DNA from 2 places in the Phaeocystidibacter marisrubri genome. Region 1 is predicted to be linked to the other one. Evidence: riboswitches for the same ligand, from Rfam matches in the RefSeq annotation. Region 1 holds a riboswitch; the other holds the start of a gene.
The links. A riboswitch is a leader RNA that binds a small molecule or an ion and turns the genes downstream of it on or off. The one in region 1 is predicted to bind cobalamin.
Positions count from the first base shown of each region.

Region 1 (10,126 bases):
AGAGAGGAACCGATGGACAAACTTTTCTATTTGTAGCACAATCTTCCCAAAACGATGTTGCACCTTCATTTAGAAACATGTTTTGGCTATATTCGATGAATTCCTAGTATTAAGTGTAAGAGAGACAGTTGCTTGGAGAGAATCATACCTATAGAGTTAACGCCTGAATCAAAACTTCATTCACTTGTTGAACACAGAAGTAAGTTTAACCTTGACTTCTGTGAGTTGAACGTTTTTGAAACCCATGAAAGGGCAAATGACTTTCACTTAAAATTTGATCACTTCACCATTACTTCGATGTTGAGAGGTAAGAAGGTGATGCACATTGACAATTTGGGGGATTTCGATTACGTACCCGGAGAAACAGTACTTGCACCAGCTTCCACACCAATGAGAATTGACTTTCCGGAGGCGGAGCGTGGGAACCCTACCCAGTGTACCGCATTGGTTATTGATGATTCTTATTTGAAGAAGCAATTGTCGACTTTGAATGAAGACGGTTTGTATACGCCTCAATCTTCAGGTGGTTGGGATTTGAATGTGAAGGAGCTGATTCTCAAGAATAACAGAGAGTTGGCGGAAGTGAGTTCTCGACTCCTTTCCATTTTCACGAGTAATGATCCTTTTAAGGCCTATCGAGCAGATTTGATTTTGCGAGAACTCGTATTGGTGATGCTGAAGGTGCAAAACCTTCAATCGCTGCGAAAGAATGCAGGACCCAATTCGAATGCCTCTCCATTCAATGCAGTGATGAGCTTCATTTCTCGCCAACTTACTAGTGAGATTTCTATTGATGATCTGTGTAGGGTTGCTGGTATGAGTAAGTCAAGTTTTTACCGCTCGTTCACCCAGGAGTATGGTATTTCTCCTATTCAATTGATTTTGGAAGAGAGGATCAAGTACGCCAAACACTTACTTCAACACCATTTGGAGATTAGCATCAAAGAAGTGGCCTATGCTTCTGGCTTTAACGACCCCAATTACTTTAGTCGTGTTTTTCGCAAGATGGAAGGAGTGACGGCTAGCGCTTATAGAGCACTTTATCTAAGCTAATCCATTTCATTTCTGAGTAACTTGCACCGATGGAGGAGAAGCCCATTCGGAAGATTATCCATGTGGATATGGACGCGTTTTACGCCAGCGTAGAACAGCGTGATCGTCCTGAGTTGCGCGGAAAACCCGTTGCCGTGGGTGGGTCAGCTGAAAGAGGAGTGGTGGCCGCCGCCAGTTATGAAGCTCGGAAGTACGGTGTTCGCTCAGCTATGCCTTCATCCATCGCCGCGAGGCGGTGTCCAGAACTCATCTTTGTAAAGCCCGACTTCGATAAGTACAAAGCAGTGAGCCAGCAAATACGGGATATTTTCCTCGATTACACTTCTCGGGTAGAACCATTGAGTCTGGATGAAGCTTTCCTGGATGTAACGACCAATCACAAGGGAATGACTTCGGCAACGCTCATTGCTCAAGAGATTCGTCAGCGCATTTTCGAAACAACTCAACTCCGAGCGAGTGCAGGAATTAGCATCAATAAATTCTTAGCCAAGGTTGCGAGTGATATCAATAAACCCAATGGACAGAAGACGATTCCCCCCAAAGAAGTAGATGCATTTTTGATGCAATTGCCCATTGAGAAGTTTTTTGGCGTTGGAGTAAAAACGGCGGAAAAATTCCACCAAATGAATGTGTATCGCGGAGCGGACCTAATGGAAGTGGATTTGATGATTCTGAAGAGCCGCTTTGGCAAAAGTGGTCAGCATTATTACAATATTGTACGTGGGATTCAACACTCCGAAGTGGTTCCTAACCGTGTGCGAAAAAGCGTGGGAGTGGAGGAAACGTTTAGCACTGATTTGCTCTCCGAAGAATCTATGCTTGCCGCATTGTACAAATTGGGTGAGCGATGTGAACACCGATTGAAACGCGCCCATTCAAAGGGGAAAACCATTACCCTGAAATTGAAGAACTCCAGTTTTGAGGTTCAAACTCGCAGTCATACACTCCCCGAGGTGACCAACGACATTGACGTAATTATGGAAACCGTCGTTGCTTTATTACAGCAATCTGTTCCTGCAGATCCTATACGATTGTTGGGAATAACCGTATCCAACTTTGATGTAGAAGAGAGGGAAGTGCAACTCACATTAGAGTTTTAATGCGAGCTGCATTTAGCTTTATCCGTTAAAAATACTGATCGGTTTTTTGTTCTCATCTATCGCAACAAATGTGAACTCTCCGGTGATGGCTTTTTCGCGGTGATCGGAGTACATCTGTTCAATCACGATGTCTACCCGAACTTTTAAGCTCGTGTTGCCAGTGTACGTTACCCTTCCTATGAATTCAGCAATAGTACCTGCGGGAATGGGTTTTTTGAAATCGATGCGATCACTGCTCACCGTTACCATGCGTTGGCGGCTAAAACGAGTGGCAGCAATAAAGGCAACCTCGTCCATCAGTTGCATAGCGGTTCCTCCAAATAGCGTGTCGTAGTGATTGGTGGTATTCGGGAATACCGCTTTAAAAATTCGCGTTTCAGATTGGTTGATTCTCTCTTGTTTGGTCATGATAATGTAGTGTATTCAAAGACTGGAACAGACAGAGTTTCGCACAAACGAAGCGGTACACCACGTTTCCATACGTAGTGGAAAGTGACAACCTAAAATCATGCTTCAAATCGCGAAAGCAATGTCTGAAATGAAAGGCAGGTAATCTGACTCATAGTAAAGATCGGCTGTTGAGCTCTTCGATCATACTACACACAGTTGCGCGACAGTTTCGGATTTTCACCGAATTCCCCTGTGGTCCCTTCTGTAAAATGGGATAAGAACGATTCAGTTGCAAGATTACGAAGAAGTTTCGGGTTGGACTTCTTTCAAGCACATGCGTATCGTCCCTCTTATCACTATTCCATCGTTGATAATTCATCGCAGACTGCTATTTCTCAACTCAGTTGGAAGACCTACTTTTGCAGCATGACACCTGATACGATTCTTATCTTAGATTTCGGCTCGCAATACACCCAGTTGATTGCTCGCCGCGTACGTGAGTTAAACGTTTACTGTGAAATTCACCCGTACAACAAAATCCCAGAACTAACTCCTGAAATCAAGGGGGTGATATTGAGTGGAAGTCCTCATTCTACATTGGACCACAACGCTCCTGATCCTGATCTTTCGGAGATCAAAGGAAAGTTGCCACTTCTTGGGGTTTGTTACGGTGCTCAATACCTCGCTTTGAAATATGGTGGAGTAGTTGAGAAATCTAAGCATAGAGAATACGGTAGAGCCAATTTGAGTTCTACAGATGCAACATCGCGTTTATTTAAAGACGTTCCTGTTGGATCTCAGGTGTGGATGAGTCATGGCGACACCATCATGGAATTGCCAGAGAACTACAAAGTAGAGGCTTCAACCAAGGATGTTCGCGTTGCTGGATATCGCATTGAAGGCGAAACTACGTATGGAATTCAGTTCCACCCAGAAGTGTATCACAGCACAGATGGAATGACGCTTCTGAAGAATTTCGTGATTGATATTGTAGGTGTTTCAGCAGATTGGACACCAGCAAGCTTCATTGAAGATACGGTTGGTCAACTTCGTGAGAAACTTGGTAACGATCAGGTGGTACTTGGTCTCTCCGGTGGTGTTGACAGTACTGTTACAGCCGTTTTGTTGAGTGAAGCTATTGGAGATCGCCTTCACTGTATCTTCGTTAACAACGGACTTCTTCGCAAGGATGAGTTTGAACAAGTGCTTAAGCAGTATGAAGGAATGGGCCTCAATGTAAAAGGGGTTGATTCTTCAGAGCAATTCTTGTCGCAACTCGCGGGACAAAAAGATCCAGAAGAAAAACGAAAAACCATCGGTAGAGTCTTTATCGAAGTATTTGATGAAGAAGCGATGAATATTGAAGATGTGAAGTGGCTTGCTCAAGGAACCATCTATCCTGATGTTATCGAGAGTGTAAGCGTTAATGGACCATCAGCAACAATTAAAAGTCACCACAATGTAGGTGGTTTGCCTGATTTCATGAAGCTCAAAGTAGTTGAGCCTATGAACACCTTGTTTAAAGATGAGGTGAGAAGAGTGGGTAAGGAATTGGGAATTGCCGACGAACTTTTGGGACGTCACCCTTTCCCTGGTCCAGGTTTGGCAATCCGCATTTTGGGAGATATTACTCCTGAAAAAGTAGCCATCCTACAAGAAGTAGATCACATCTTCGTTCAAGGTTTGAAAGAACACGGATTGTACGACCAAGTTTGGCAAGCAGGTGCAATTTTGTTACCCGTGCAATCTGTAGGTGTAATGGGCGATGAGCGTACTTATGAACAAGTAGTGGCTCTCCGTGCTGTGGAAAGTACCGATGGGATGACCGCAGATTGGGTACATTTACCTTACACTTTCTTGGCTGAAATCAGCAATAAGATTATCAACCGTGTAAAAGGTGTTAACCGCGTGGTTTACGACATCAGCTCTAAGCCGCCTGCAACGATTGAATGGGAATAAGCATGCAGAAATGGATTTTGGGGATCGCGCTCTTATTGAGCGGCGGTCTCATGGCTCAAGAGCGCACTCACCATGTGGAAAGCGGGGAAACGCTGTACGGTATTTCCAAGTCTTACCACGTTAGTATTGAAGCTCTGGTTGAAGCAAATCCAGTTCTAAGAGAAGGTTTGAAGGAAGGTCAGGATTTGATCATTCCATCTGCAGATCTATCTACCCAAAACCGTCCCGTTGAAAAAGTGGATACGCTTCGCTTTGACTATTATGTGGTAGAGCCTAAGCAAACGCTGTATTCCCTTTCTCGCTTATGGGAAATTCCCATTGAACGAATTGTGGAGCTCAACCCGTCATTGGAAAATGGCTTGAAGGTTGGACAACGCCTTGCTCTTCCCAAGGGTACGCTTACGGCCGTTGGTCAAGAAACCGATACCACTCAGGTAAAGGCAGGCTATGAAAGACACTTGGTTCTACCCGGTGAAACGGTCTATTCTTTAACGCATGGAGTGGTTTCGGAAGACTTGTTCTTCGAAGTCAATCCAGAAGTGAAGGAAGAAGGGCTGAAATCGGGGTCATATGTTTGGCTCCCTTCTGAGGAGACCACAGATATGGTTTCGGAAGTAGTGATGCGCGACGTTTTACCGATGACGCTGCCCGATACCATTAAACAGGTTATTCCGGCTATTCGAAATCGTCAGAATGAAATTCAACCCGTGGCAAAAGCAACCCTCAAGGTGGTTCGTGTTCAAGAGGGCGATTCATGGACGGTTCTCGAGAGAAAATACAAAACGACAAAAGAGCGATTGATTGAACTCAATCCGGAAACCATGAACGGTTTGCGCGTAGGACAATACATCATCGTTCCGGTGGCTCCTGCTATTGTGAACTCAGTCACAGACGATGAGTCATCGCAATGGGCTTTGTTGAATCGCAGAAAAGTTCATTTTGCATTGGCATTGCCTCTTTACTTGGAGGAAAATGACAGTTTGGCGAGAAGATTTGCCAGTGGATTGGGAGCAGCCAAAGTTCTTCCTCAGTCGCAGTTTGCCTATGATTTCTACGCTGGTCTCAAGTTGGCCATGGATACTTTACGTCAATTCGGATTGGAGATTGAAGTAGACGTTTATGATACGCGCAATGATCCTATTCGCGTTCGTGAAATTAGTCGACAAATAGATCAGTCGCGTGCGCAGTTTGTTATGGGGCCTATCTATTCCAGAAACGCGGAGGAGATGGCGCGCCAGCTTCCGAATGAATGGATAGTTTCTCCGCTGAGTAGAACGGTTAACACGAATGGTAAGTTTAAGTTGGTTCAAGCAGTTTCTGCTGTGAATCAAGAACATTTGGCCATCGCTACTTGGATCAACGAGGAGGGAAGAGACGCAAACATTGTTTTCGTTCGCAGAAACGGTGAAACTCAAAAGAAGGACGTTCAAGTCTTTCTGCAACACATAGAAGCCAGCGAATACCGCACCATCTCACAAATTGAAATGGGCGAAAACTTGATCACCACACAGCAGATTAGAAATTCTTTGGCTGCTGGTAAAAGAGACATCTTTGTGATTCTAGATGATGATCCGGTTTTGATGACGAGCTTCCTCAACGGAGTGAGTTCAACGAGAGATTCGAGTATCACCGTTATCACTACAGGTAAGCTTCTTGAAATGAAGACTTTGGAGATAGGGAAGTTGAACAACCTAGATCTGTATATATCAGATGTGGAATACGTTGATTACCAAAGTGAGGATGTTATTGAGTTTGTGTTAAAGTTTAGAGAAGTGATGAAGAGTGAACCTTCGCGATTTGCCTTTCACGGCTACGACGCAGGTCTTTATTACCTCACACTTTTCGGATTGACAGATGATCTCGATGAGATGGAATGGCCGAATTACGACGGCGTCATCAAGCGCCAGCGCACGGAAGATCACGTGGGTTATGGCCCGTATAATTCAGGGGTATTCATCCTTCATTTGGAAGACTTCAAGTGGTTGCTAAAAAAGTAGCCGCATCTTACTTGATTCCAATTGGTTTGCTGTAAATTCAGGTGCACTATTCTCCAAGCACATGAATTATCGTACTCTCTATCTCTTCGCGGTGCTCGCCTTTGCGACACTATTCTCTGTTTCATGTTCTAACGAACACAAAGTCCCCGAAAACGATCCTGCGTTTACTCAGTATATCTCAGCACATACGGCCGGAGTCATTTCTGCGTATTCGTCTATTCAGGTTCATCTTCAAACTGAAGTTAATCCCGGGGTTGAGCCAGGAACACTGGTAGAGGCCGAGATCTTTGATTTTAGTCCAGATATTGAAGGCACAACCACATGGTCGGCTTCCAATATTATTACTTTCACTCCAGATGCTCCGCTTCCTCCTAGAACGGCCTATGAGGCTACATTCAATTTAGGAGCTCTTTTAGAAGTCCCTTCTGCCTTGAAGGAATATGAGTTTGTGTTCCAATCTATGGAGCGCGGTTACAGCTTTTTAAATTATCAGATTGCACCGTATTCAAATCGAGATATGATTTGGAACAAGTTGAGCGGTTCTATTCAATCTTATGACGTTTCGAATATCGAAGAGTTAGCGGAAGAGATTTCCTTTCAGAATGCAGGTGATGCACGCGTTTCTTTTATTCAGAATGGAACGGATCAGAGCTTTACATTTAATCTCGATTCGGTTGAGCGAAAGGCTGAAGGCTATGAGATAGAAGCGTATCACGGCGATAAGCAATTGATGTCGATGCGCGTTCCTAGCCTTGGAGAGTTTGAAGTGGTGAATACTTCTGTGGTTCAATCGCCCCGACAAGAAGTGACCATTTCCTTCTCAGATCCTCTTTTGTCTACCCAATCAGTTACTGGTCTTTTTCAGTTAGATGGAGTGGATGTTTCCTCTGTACAGATTGTGGGGTCCGTGGTAAAGCTCTATCCGAGTAGCCGACTCACAGGAGATGTCAAATTGGAAGTGTTTAGCGGATTAAAGAATGTTCTGGGTTACTCATTCCCAACGAATTACACAGAGACAATTAGTTTTCAAGCGAAGAATCCAGAGATTGAGTTTATTGACGATGGAAATATCATTCCGCTAGATGGAAAAGTGAATATTCCATTTAAAGCTGTGAATGTAAAGGCCGTTGATGTCCGTATTTATAAGGTGTTTGCGGATAACGTACACCAGTTTATGCAGGTGAATGACATTCGCGGGAGTAGAGAACTCCGACGAGTTGCGCGTCCTATTCATCAAGAAAGGGTGAACCTGACTGGTGAGGGAATCAACTACAGTGAATGGACGACTTTCTCCATTGATCTGGATAAGATGATCCGAAGAGATCCAGGTGCGCTTTACCGCGTTGAACTCAGCTTGAGAAGAGAGTATAGTTTGTACCCGTGTGATGACGACGAAGATGTATCTACCGAAGTTCAAATGAGTGAAGAGAACTGGGAGTACGACGAGTCAGAATACTTCTATTCGGATTACGACAATCACTATTACACACCGGGATACCGATATTCAGAGCGCAACAATCCGTGTCACGTTTCCTACTACACATCCCGTAGAAGTATCTCCAAAAACGTGTTTGCTACCGATATCGGGATGGTGGTGAAGGGGAACAATGGCGAATTCACAGTTCTGACCAATTCCCTAGGAACTGCAAGTCCTCTTGCCAGCGTAAAGGTGGAGTTCTTTAATTACCAAGGTCAGTTGATGGGATCTTCAACCACTGATCAGAACGGTGTGGCCAAACTGAAAGTAGATGGTGTGGCTTTCCTCGCTCGTGCTAGCAAGGGCAATCAACGTGCTTTCCTCACTTTGGAGCCAGGACGGGCCTTGAATATTTCCAATTTTGAAGTAGGTGGTAGCGATGTGAGCGATGGAATTCAGGCCTACCTGTACGGTGAACGTGGTATTTGGAGACCTGGAGATACCATCTTCCTAGATGCTATCTTGAATGATGTGGAGAATCCTCTGCCCGCTAATCATCCGATTACTGTAACGGTTCGCGATGTAGAGAACAAGGAGATTTATAGAAAAGTGGTTCAGCGAGGAACGCAATCGCTGTATTCTTTCCAAGTAATAACTGATCGTGCAGCGAAAACGGGAACGTATTCAGCAGTACTGGAAGTGGGAGGAAAGCGCTTCTACAAGTCGCTCCCAGTGGAAACCGTTCAACCCAATCGATTTGACATTAAGGTTTCTGCCGAAAACGATATTGTTCCGGTGATCAATGGCAAGGCAGTGGTCAATGTAGATGCGGAATGGTTGACAGGAATACCGGCATCTGGCTCTGCTGTAACTATGCAAGCTAGAGTTTACAGGGCTTATCGTCCTTTTGAGGATTTTGCTGACTACGATTTTTACAACGACATCAAATCGTATCCCAATCCAGGAACCAACAACGTTTACGATGGTCAGCTTGATGATGAAGGACATGTTGAAGCTCAACTGAACCTAGGGTCATTGTCGAACAGTCCGGGCATGCTCAATCTAACACTCAGCAGCAAGGTGTTTGAACCGAGTGGCCGATTTAGTGTAAATAGCAAGCGATTGGCGTTATCCCCCTTCAACCATTACGTTGGGGTGAAAATGCCAGAAACAAACACGCATGGCTACTTGGAAACCAATGTGAAACACACGCTGAATTTGGCCAGAGTGGATGCCACTGGGAAGCCTGTTTCAGGCCGTGTGAAGGTGTCGATTTATCAAGTGAAATGGTCGTGGTGGTGGAGTGCCCAACGAGGTAATGCCACCTATCTCAACCGCGAATACAGCACGCTTATCACGCAGGGTAATGCCGATATTACCAATGGAAAAGGTTCATTCGACTTTACCGTTAAAGACGATCAATGGGGGAGAATCTTCATCCTAGTAGAAGATGCCGATGGGCATTCAACATCAGCTTTGGGTTATGTTGACTGGCCTTGGGGAAGAGATCGCTCAGGACGAAGAACAGAGGGAGAGTCAATCTCTTCTTTGAGTATTCAGCTCGATAAAGAGAAGTATACAGTTGATGAAGCGGCCACAGTGACCATTCCTTCTAGTGTGGGAGGTCGACTACTCGTTACCATTGAAGATGGAACGGAAGTGCTGGAAGAGCATTTCTTTGAAACACAAGAGGGCTCTACCACTTTGAAGCTGAAGATCAAGCCGAATATGGCACCTAATGCCTACATCTATGCTATGCTTCTTCAGCCGCATGCACAAACCGTGAATGATTTACCTATTCGGATGTACGGCATTATGCCTCTGATGGTAGAGAATCCTGCCACGCACTTGAATCCTGTGATAGATGCGCCAGAGAGCATTCGTCCAAATTCCGACTATTCCATTACGGTAAAGGAAGAGAGCGGAGCCGAAATGGAATACACCCTTGCCGTGGTAGATGAAGGCCTTTTGGGTATCTCCAATTTTAGCACCCCAAATCCGTGGACGTATTTCTATGCAAAGCGCGCATTGGGAGTTAGAACGTGGGATATGTACGATTATGTAGCAGGGGCTTTTGGAGGACAAATTGCCCAAATGCTCGCCGTAGGTGGCGATGGTGCGCTGCTGCCAAACAATGAACAAGATGCAGATCGATTCATCCCAATTGTTCGACATATTGGGCCGTTCAAATTAGCTGCTGGAAAATCTCA
Region 1 covers NZ_WBVQ01000001.1:1,320,294-1,330,419, reverse strand. Annotated here, with positions in the region: gene F8C82_RS05960 (helix-turn-helix domain-containing protein) at 133-1,053, shown strand; gene dinB (DNA polymerase IV) at 1,083-2,153, shown strand; gene F8C82_RS05950 (acyl-CoA thioesterase) at 2,172-2,561, opposite strand; cobalamin riboswitch at 2,681-2,844, opposite strand; gene guaA (glutamine-hydrolyzing GMP synthase) at 2,970-4,502, shown strand; gene F8C82_RS05940 (amino acid ABC transporter substrate-binding protein) at 4,505-6,499, shown strand; gene F8C82_RS05935 (Ig-like domain-containing alpha-2-macroglobulin family protein) at 6,561-10,126, shown strand, end outside.

Region 2 (10,126 bases), 300 kb from region 1:
TAAATTGGCAACACAACCATTGTCAAATTCAATTCGTGCATTGGCAATATCAGGTGTGTCACTAACCACTGCAGCACCGCTTGCTGAAATGCGCTTCACATTCGATTTCACCACTGCCAAAATGCTGTCGATATCATGAATCATCAAGTCCATCACAACCGACACATCCGTTCCTCTTGGATTAAATTCCGAAAGTCGATGGTTTTCAATAAACATCGGTGATTGTATAAACGGACGCGCAGCCACAAAGGCTGGGTTGTATCGCTCAACGTGTCCTACTTGTGCTTTGATACCAGCTTCTTCGCTGAGTTTGATCAACGTTCGGGCCTGCTCAATGGTGTGAGTGATGGGTTTCTCAATAAATACGTGTCTAGACCGACGAATGGCAGTAACTGCACAATTAAAATGAGAAAGCGTAGGGGTGACAATATCGATGACATCAACGTCTTCAACCAATGCTTCAACGCTGTCGTAACGCTTCAATCCAGTGGCTTCCACTGCGGCTGCAGCCTCATTATTCGGATCGTAAAACCCTACCAATGAATACGTTTCTGGTAGTAAACCGATGCACTTAATGTGAATCTTCCCTAGATGTCCTGCTCCGAGAACGCCTATTTTTAGCGGCATAGTAACTCTACTTTGAGTTCAAAGGTAAGGCAAAATGACAGGAAGAATGGCAGACTGATTGTAATCGATTTTGCACTTTGGTTTGTTAATTTCGTGGCGCCGATTCAACCATGAGAAAAGATACCCCAAAACATCAGGGCTTGCGAAACCAGTTGGTGGAGGTCCTACGTGAAAAAGGTGTGAACAACGAAGCCGTATTGACTGCGATTTCGAAGGTTCCACGTCATTTGTATATGGATAGCTCCTTTGAGCAATACGCCTACCGAGATCAGGCGTTTCCTATTCGCGCAAACCAAACGATTTCTCAGCCTTACACAGTAGCTGTCCAAAGTGATTTGCTCGGGGTTTCTGAAGGAGATAAGGTTCTCGAAATCGGAACAGGCTCTGGATATCAGGCCGCTGTTCTTTGCGAGATGGGAGTGAAGGTTTTTACGGTTGAACGTCAAAAGGAACTCTTTGATCACACGAGTGTTTTGTTGCAACAATTGGGATACAAGCCTACCGCTAAGTTTGGCGATGGTTATAAAGGGATGCCCACGTTTGCACCTTTTGATGGTATCGTAGTAACGGCTGCGGCTCCAGAAATTCCCAAAGCTCTTCTGGCTCAACTCAAAGTGGGAGGGAGATTGGTGATACCGGTTGGAGCTGTAGACGCTGTACAAACGATGTATTGCATCACACGAAAGAGCGAAAAACAGTTTTCGAGAGCGGTGCATGGCGACTTCCGTTTTGTTCCGATGCTATCCGATAAGGAATAGTCGCCCGTTTACTTACCTTTGTTCGCTCATGAAAAATGATGTCCTCATAAAAAACCGCAAGGCTCGTCACGATTACGAGTTACTGGAAACCTTTACCGCAGGCTTGAAATTGCAGGGAACGGAGATTAAGTCCATTCGTCAAGGCAAGGCCAACTTAGCGGATAGCTATTGCTATTTTGAAGGAGAGGAATTGTTTGTGAAGAACATGCACATTGCTGAGTACGATCACGGCAATATTTTCAACCACGATCCACTGCGCGAACGCAAGTTGCTTCTTTCTAGACGAGAATTAGACAAGCTTCAGAAGAAGTTAAAAGATCAAGGGTTAACCATCGTAACCCTTCGTTTGTACATCAACGACAGAGGATGGGCCAAGCTAGATATCGCCTTGGCAAAGGGTAAGAAGCAACACGACAAGCGCGACACGTTGAAAGAGAAACAACAGAAGCGCGACATGGATAGAGCCAAGGCTTCATATTGAGGAATTCCGCTCTTTCTTGATTACTTTTGCGGCAAATTCTCCGCATGTACAAGTCGATCATTCGTCCCATTTTATTCCAACTCAATCCTGAGTCGGCACACCACTTCACATTTAAATTTGTCAAGGTCATTCACCGCATTCCCGGTGTAGGCGCTATGCTTCGTTCGGCCTTTAGAGTGGAGGATAAATCCCTTGAACGTGAAGTTTTTGGTATTGTATTTCCAAATCCCGTTGGACTAGCCGCTGGCTTTGATAAGGATGCCAAACTCTACAAGGAGCTGTATAATTTTGGGTTTGGCTTTATTGAAATAGGGACTTTAACCCCAGTTGGGCAACCGGGAAACCCCAAGCCTCGCATGTTCCGCTTGCCGATGGATAGTGGATTGATCAACAGAATGGGCTTCAATAACAGTGGGGTAGATAGTGCGGTAGAGCGACTCAAGAAGAGAAACCCAAAGCTCATCATTGGAGGGAACATCGGTAAGAATAAGGTAACCCCAAATGAAGAAGCCACAAGCGATTACGTAAAGTGCTTCAATGCTTTGTACGATTACGTAGACTATTTTGTGGTGAATGTGAGTTCTCCCAACACTCCAAACTTACGAGAACTACAAGACAAAGAACCACTTACAGAGTTGTTGAATACACTGGAAGAGCTCAACAAAACCAAACCAGCACGAAAACCAATTCTACTTAAAATTGCTCCAGATGTTACAGATGGACAATTAGTGGACATCGTGGATATCATTCGTGAGTCAGGTATCGATGGGGTAATTGCCACCAACACGACAATAGATAGATCTGGACTCATCACTGATGCAAAATACGTAGAGAGCATAGGTGCTGGTGGACTCAGTGGAGCTCCGGTAAAGGATAAGAGCACTGCGGTAATCAAACGCTTGGCAGAGCTTTCCAAGGGAAGTTTCCCCATCATCGCTGTTGGAGGGATCTACACCGCTGCAGATGCAAAAGAGAAACTAGACGCTGGAGCTAGTTTGGTTCAAGTATATACTGGCTTCATTTACGAAGGCCCAGGTATGGTGAAGAGGATATTGAAAGGACTTTAGTCTTCAGCGCGGAGGCACCAGACTAAAACCCCTCAAACCCCTCAAACCTCGCAAACTCCTAAAACCCCATTAAATCGTATCTTCGCACTGGCTCAAAAATCAACAAAGGAAATGGCTCAAGAATCCCGCATGCAAATCGTGGAATGTCCGCGTGATGCGATGCAAGGCATACATCCGTTTATTCCCACACAGCGTAAGATCGACTACATCAACAGTTTGTTGAAAGTAGGGTTTGATACAATAGATTTTGGATCTTTTGTTTCTGAAAAGGCGATTCCTCAATTGAGAGATACACGAGAGGTAGTGGAGAAGTTAGAATTGGATCAAACCGACTCAAGACTACTCAGTATAGTGGCCAATGTTCGAGGAGCGGAGGCAGCATGCGAATACGATGTTATCGATGACTTGGGGTTCCCATTTTCACTTTCTGAAACCTTTCAACAGCGAAACACCAACAGGAGCATGATGGAGGCTTTTGATGTGGTGAAGGCCATTAGCGAATTGACACACAAGCACGATAAGCGCTTGGTGGTTTATTTAAGTATGGGGTTTGGCAATCCGTATGATGAACCTTGGAGTGTAGAGATAGTAGAAGAGTGGGCAGAAAAAATGGTGAGTAAGGGGGTGAAAGTACTCTCCTTGTCTGATACCATCGGAACCTCAAACCCAGATAGCATTGATTATCTATTTAGCAATCTCATTCCTCGTTTCGATGGCGTACTCTTCGGAGCGCATTTACACACTACACCGTCTACTTGGTTTGAAAAAGTAGATGCTGCTTGGCGCGCTGGTTGCCGGAGGTTTGACGGAGCTATTAAGGGATTCGGTGGTTGTCCAATGGCAGCCGATGATCTTGTTGGCAACATGCCAACCGAGAAGTTGCTAAACTATGCGGCTCAAAATCAGATACGTACAGGGGTGAATGGCTTGGCCTTTGAATCCTCTTACAATGAAGCCTTAAAAACGTTTCCAACCGCGATAGGAATTTAACTACCTTCGCGCCATTCGCGGTGTCCCGAAGTTTCGGGATGAAAAGGGAATCCGGTGTAAATCCGGAACTGTACCCGCAGCTGTAATTCCATGAGTGTCTCAATCCACACAGCCACTGAGTAAAATCGGGAAGGCATGAGACAAAGGAAGAGTCAGAAGACCTGCCACGAATGTAATAACACATCCTCTTCGGGAAGAAAGAGAGCGTGGCATGAAAGAAAACAAGTACCTACATATTGTTGGTGCATTATTCCTTGGAATAACTAGCACCTATTCGGCAGATGCTCAAGAAGAGTTGTCGGAAGTGACAATTGAAGCACCTCGCTTTGGCAATGCACGCTATGGTTCGGATGAGCGTATTGATACGCTACCCGTTCGATCTATGGCCGATGTAAACCTAGCTGAATCGCTAGCGGGCAATTCCTCCATTTACATACGAAGCTACGGACCTGGATTGGCCAGTACGATCTCCTTTAGAGGATACAGTCCTTCTCAAACTGCCGTGTATTGGAACGGTATGCCGCTAAATTCTCCGGCCTTAGGTCTAACAGACCTTTCAACCCTTCCTCTGGATGCTAAAGTTGAAATTGATGCGGGGGCAGCGGGATCTTTAAACGGTTCTTCGTACATGGGGGGAGCCCTTCAAGTGTATTCCAACAAACAGTTGAACAACGATCTAGAAGTTTCAAATACGTTTACTTATCGCACGTCTGGGTTGTTTGAAAACCGGGCGAGAATATCATTTAAAACGAAGCAGGTCTCGCATCATCTAGGAACGATCAATCAATGGGGGCCACTCGATTTTGAGTATACGGATTTATACGGTGATGTTCGCGAGAGGATAGGCTCGGATCAATCTGCCGTACACCTTACCTATGAGGGTAACTGGATGCTTGAGAATCGTCAGCTTACATGGGGTTTTTGGGGATCTACGATTGATAGGGGGATTCCCAAGAGCATTAGCCAGACCTATGGTCCAGGTGCCACACAATACGACGATCAAACCAGAGCCTACTTCCGATATGAAGTGGATCAGCTCAGGTATGGCTATCACATACAAACCAGTAACTACTGGGAGGATCAACGCTACGTAGATCCTACGGCGAGTTTAAATGACACCAACCTGGCTTGGGCACAATACAGCGATGCATCTTTCTATTACCATATTAACGAATCTCTCTTGCTTACTACCGTTCTTGATCACGCTTACCAAAAGGTGAAAGGGAGTTCTAAGTCAACTTCAGATTTACACCGAATGGGAGCTGGTGTACGCTTGAACTGGACGTTTGCAAAAGACTATCTCATCTTGGATGGCGCGCTCAAAGTAGATCATCAACAATCCCAAACACCACTGTTGCCATCGGTGGGATTGAAGCTGAATAATGTGCGAGGTTTTCATGCGCAAGCTTCCTATCGTCAGCATTTTAGATTCCCTACCTTAAATGATTTATACTGGACACCAGGAGGGAATATCAACCTTAGTCCGGAGCTTGGTTATACGGTAGATATCCGACTAAAAAAGATGTGGGATATTTCAGGAGGACTACTATCACTCTCGGTAGATCCATACTATTCTCAAGTAGAAGACTATATTCTTTGGGTTTCGGTTGGACCGTTTTATTCCCCCATGAATGTTCGAAAAGTAGAACTTTATGGTGGGACTGTTGGAGGTTCATATGCCTCATCATCTGCGCTTACAGTGCCATTTGTAATTGGAGTAGAGGGTTCTTGGAATAGCACGAAAACTTTGGAAAGTACAAACCCCAGCGATCCAACGCTTGGGAACCAATTGATTTATACTCCAGAGTACAGAGCAGCTTTGAATGCTTCAGTCAAATTTTTAGGGGCCTCTCTTTGGATGCGAGCAACCCGAACATCCAACGTACATACTACAACCGACAACAATCCAGTCTACGATATTCCCGGATATAACCTAATAGATCTGGGGGTTGACTATACGTTACCCTATCGTTCGGTAAATGTGACATTGGGAGCAGCAGTTCTCAATGCCACCAACGAAGAATACAGTCAGCAACGATTTTACCCTATGCCGGGGATACAAGGCAATCTATCAGTCAAATTTCAATTTAAATACCATGAGAATTAATTCTTGGGCCCTTTTAGCTGCACTTCCAATCTTGGCGTCATGTGCTAAAGATGAGCCCAAAACATCTAAAGGCAACAACGGAGATTATGCCAATGGGATGTTCATCACCAATGAAGGTCCTTTTCAAGGTGGAAACGGAACACTTTCGTTCTACAACACCACAGATGGAACGCTTGAGAACGATGTGTTTGCGAGTGTTAACCTTCGCCCACTTGGAAACGTGGTTCACAGTATGAGTATTTCTGGTGATCAGGCATTTATTGTTGTAAACAACAGCGGTGTAGTTGAAATCGTTGATGCTGATGACATGAGCTCAAACGGAACCATTACGGGATTGCAACAGCCGCGTTACGCTGTAGGTATTGGTGCAAATGAAGTAGCAATTTCAAACTGGGGAAGTAACTCCGTTGAATTCTACAATACAACGAGTCAGTCGCTTGTTGCAAGTGTGAATGTAAACACAGGGCCAGAGCGCATGTTACTTCACAATGGCATGTTGTACGTTGCAAATTCAGGTGGTTTCGGTTTGGATTCAACCGTTACTGTAATTGAGACTGCTACGCATACCGTTGTGGACACCTTGTACACCGGCTACAATCCTAATGGAATTGCCATTGATGCAAATGGTGATCTATGGGTATTGTGTGGTGGCTACACCGATTGGAACGATGCTTCTAACAATGAAGACGGAAGTATTCACAGATACGACATGGCCACAGGGGCAGAGGAACTCGGACTTGTATTCCCTTCTGCAGATCGACCAACTGGACTAACGCTCGACGCTTCTGGTCAAGTTTTGTACTACTTGAGCAATGGTTACGGCGGAACTCCATTCAGCCTTGACATTACAGCCACAGCCTTGAATACTACTTCATTGGTTCCAGGTGCTTCGCTTTACTCTATGGGGTACAATGATGTGGATGGCGAACTTTATTTAGGTGACGCCGTTGATTACGCTAGCTCAGGAAAAGTGTATCGTTACGATATCTCTTCTCAAGCGGTAGTTGACACCTTGACGGTTGGAATTATTCCAGGAAACTACGCTTTCAATAAGTAAAGGTCTAGGTCTATAGACCCAGAAAAGAAAAGGTCCGCTCTCGAAATGAGGCGGACCTTTTTTATTTTGATCGATTTCTACGCTTATGCACGAGAAGCGGCGAAACGAGCTTCAACTACTTCTTTGATTCCCATAATGGCGAATCCGTAAGCTATAAAGCTAGCAACCGAGTTCAATGCGTAAGGAACAGCGGCTGTGTAACAAGCCATCAAACCAGCAAAATCTTTCGAGTACATTCCGGCATCCGCCATCCAAACTCCAAAATTGGAGATGAGGAAGAAGAGAAAAGCAGAAACTCCTCCGAAGATAGCGTAGCGTCCAAATTTGGAAAGCTTGGCATTTTTCAATCCAAATGCACCTAGTAAGCTAATCAACGCGAACGCTCCGTAAATGTACTCAGCTCCACTGTAGAATAGAGTGAAGCCAGACCCAGTAGAATACACGAGGTTATTCAAAACCAAATCACTTGCAAATAGAGCAAGGAGAGGTAAGAGAACAGACCATGAACTCTTTCTAAACCAAGCCCCACCAATTAGAGCTACAGCACCCATACTTGTGAAGTTAGGAGCGTGAGGAATAAGACGAGTAAATGCTGCTACTGCGAGAAGGGAAGCAACAAACGTAAATGTTTGGCGACGATTCATTTCTTATGTTCTTTGATGCAAAGGTAAGTCTTACACTGGTTTATGCCAATTTAAGAGTGATATAGCTCAAATGCCTCTCTTTCAAGATTTTCTCGGTGATCTGGGTGAGCGATATCAATCATAGCATGAATTCTTTCACGAATAGATTTGCCATAAAGATCGGCTATACCATACTCACTCACCACATAATGAACGTGAGCGCGAGTAGTGACCACGCCCGCTCCGGGTTTCAATTGAGATACGATCTTGCTAATTCCCTTATTCGTTGCACTTGAAAGTGCGATGATGGGCTTTCCTCCTTCAGAAAGAGAAGCCCCACGAATAAAGTCCATTTGGCCACCTACGCCGGAGTAGAACTTTGTGCCAATGCTGTCTGCACAAACTTGTCCAGTTACATCCACTTCAATGGCGCTGTTGATAGCTACCACTTTAGGGTTTTTACGAATCACGGAAACATCGTTTACGTAAGCAATGTCCAGCATGTTCACCAATGGATTGTCGTGGATGAAGTCGTACAACTTCTGTGAACCGAAGGCGAATCCACTCACAATTTTACCAGGGTGAATCTTCTTTTTAGAGTTGTTGATGACACCACTCTCGACTAGAGGGATAATCCCATCACTAAACATTTCTGTGTGAATCCCCAAATTCTCGTGGGTACTCAACTCATTGAGTACGGCGTTGGGAATGGAGCCTATGCCCATCTGAAGAGTAGAGCCATTCTCAATCATCTGTCCGATGTGCTTGCCAATCTTAGCCTCTTCGGGAGTTATAGGTGCTGGCTCGTGCAGCGGGAGCGGCTGGGTGTGCTCCACAGCGTAGTCAATCTCACTAATGTGAATCAAACCATCGCCATGAGAGCGGGGCATGTTTTCATTGATCTGTGCAATTACGAGTTTTGCAGAGTGCCAAGCAGCATTGGTGGCGTCTACAGAGATTCCCAATGAACAGAAACCGTGTCGGTCTGGAGGACTAACTTGAATCAGGGCAACATCGAGAGGAATGACATTCTTTCTGAACAAACCTGGAACTTCACTAAGGAAGCAGGGTACGAACTGCGCTCTACCGTTCCACACGGCTTTGCGCACATTTCCTCCAATAAACAGACAGAATACATCGAAAATACCCGCGTATTCATCATTGGCATACTCCGCATTTCCATCAGTATGCAGATGGTAAATCTTAACTCCATACAACTCCGATGCTCTATTCACTAAAGCGCCAACGAGGGCTTGTGGTGCAGCAGCGGCGGTGTGGATAAATAAGTTTTGTTCAGACTTGATGTGAGAAATCGCTTCCTGGGCAGATACAAAACTTGCCATGATTCTTTAAATAAGCCGTTTGAAAATATAGATGATGAGCAGCAACACAGCGAAAAGGGTGACGATTCCATAGGATGACATTTCGTATCTCGCATGGCGTGCAGCGTCTTTGCGGTAACTCCAAACAAGGAAAATGACAAAGGCAACGGCGAAAATTGCGGCGAATATCCAGTGGCCTGTGGTAATAACCTCAACTTCTTTCATCTTGTGTTATCTTGTTTTCAAAGGTAGGCGCTATTTTGCGCCAGAATCCTGACAAAGGTCAGTCTATTTAATTTAATTATGAAGAAGCAACTCGATTCCGTTTACACCTTTCACGAGACATATAGAATTCCCCAGAATACCAAGCCTGTTGGTGAGATTCCACAAGATCAATACCTTTTGAGATACAAGCTGATGCGAGAGGAGAATGAAGAATATCTTGAAGCGGCTCAGAATCACGATACTGTGGAAATTGCAGATGCTTTAGGTGATATGCTCTACATTCTTTGTGGAACGATCTTGAGTCACGGTATGCAAGATGTCATTGAACGTGTGTTTGATGAAATCCAACGAAGCAATATGTCTAAGTTGGGTGAAGACGGAGAGCCGATCTACCGTGAGGACGGAAAGGTGATGAAAGGCCCGAATTATTTCAAGCCAGATTTGGCTAAGATTTTGGCCGAGTACAAGGACGTGGTATAGTTATCAATAGCGGTTTCGAATGATCATATCTAAGAACTCTATAGATTCTTTCTGTTTGTCATTCGGGTTCTGCTTTTCTGCTTCTATCAAGGCTTCAGTAGCTTGGGGCAATTTGCCCAATCGAAGAAGCATGTCGGCCTTCATGATGTATAAATTAGCAGACTTTTCAGTCTTTAATGTGTGATTTACCCATCTCAATCCACTCGTAAATGCATCGTCACTCAATGAGTAGGAGGTGAGTACATGGATTTGCTCTTTAACGATATCTTCTGTCAGCGGAATGCTTCTCAGTGCTGAGTCGCTGTAGTCTAAGTAAGCGCCAAACTCTCCGGTTCTAAGAAGGAATTCTTGCCATAGAGCAATTCTCGTAAGTACTGTATCTGTCTTGG
Region 2 covers NZ_WBVQ01000001.1:1,015,724-1,025,849, forward strand. Annotated here, with positions in the region: gene F8C82_RS04560 (Gfo/Idh/MocA family protein) at 1-627, opposite strand, end outside; gene F8C82_RS04565 (protein-L-isoaspartate(D-aspartate) O-methyltransferase) at 738-1,385, shown strand; gene smpB (SsrA-binding protein SmpB) at 1,414-1,866, shown strand; gene F8C82_RS04575 (quinone-dependent dihydroorotate dehydrogenase) at 1,911-2,933, shown strand; gene F8C82_RS04580 (hydroxymethylglutaryl-CoA lyase) at 3,045-3,923, shown strand; cobalamin riboswitch at 3,925-4,106, shown strand; gene F8C82_RS04585 (TonB-dependent receptor plug domain-containing protein) at 4,135-6,030, shown strand; gene F8C82_RS04590 (YncE family protein) at 6,020-7,087, shown strand; gene F8C82_RS04595 (DUF6580 family putative transport protein) at 7,171-7,731, opposite strand; gene F8C82_RS04600 (acetyl-CoA hydrolase/transferase family protein) at 7,782-9,053, opposite strand; gene F8C82_RS04605 (hypothetical protein) at 9,060-9,257, opposite strand; gene F8C82_RS04610 (pyrophosphohydrolase domain-containing protein) at 9,336-9,737, shown strand; gene F8C82_RS04615 (thioredoxin domain-containing protein) at 9,741-10,126, opposite strand, start outside.
Region 2: another riboswitch for cobalamin. It lies ahead of F8C82_RS04585 (TonB-dependent receptor plug domain-containing protein); the one in region 1 lies ahead of F8C82_RS05950 (acyl-CoA thioesterase).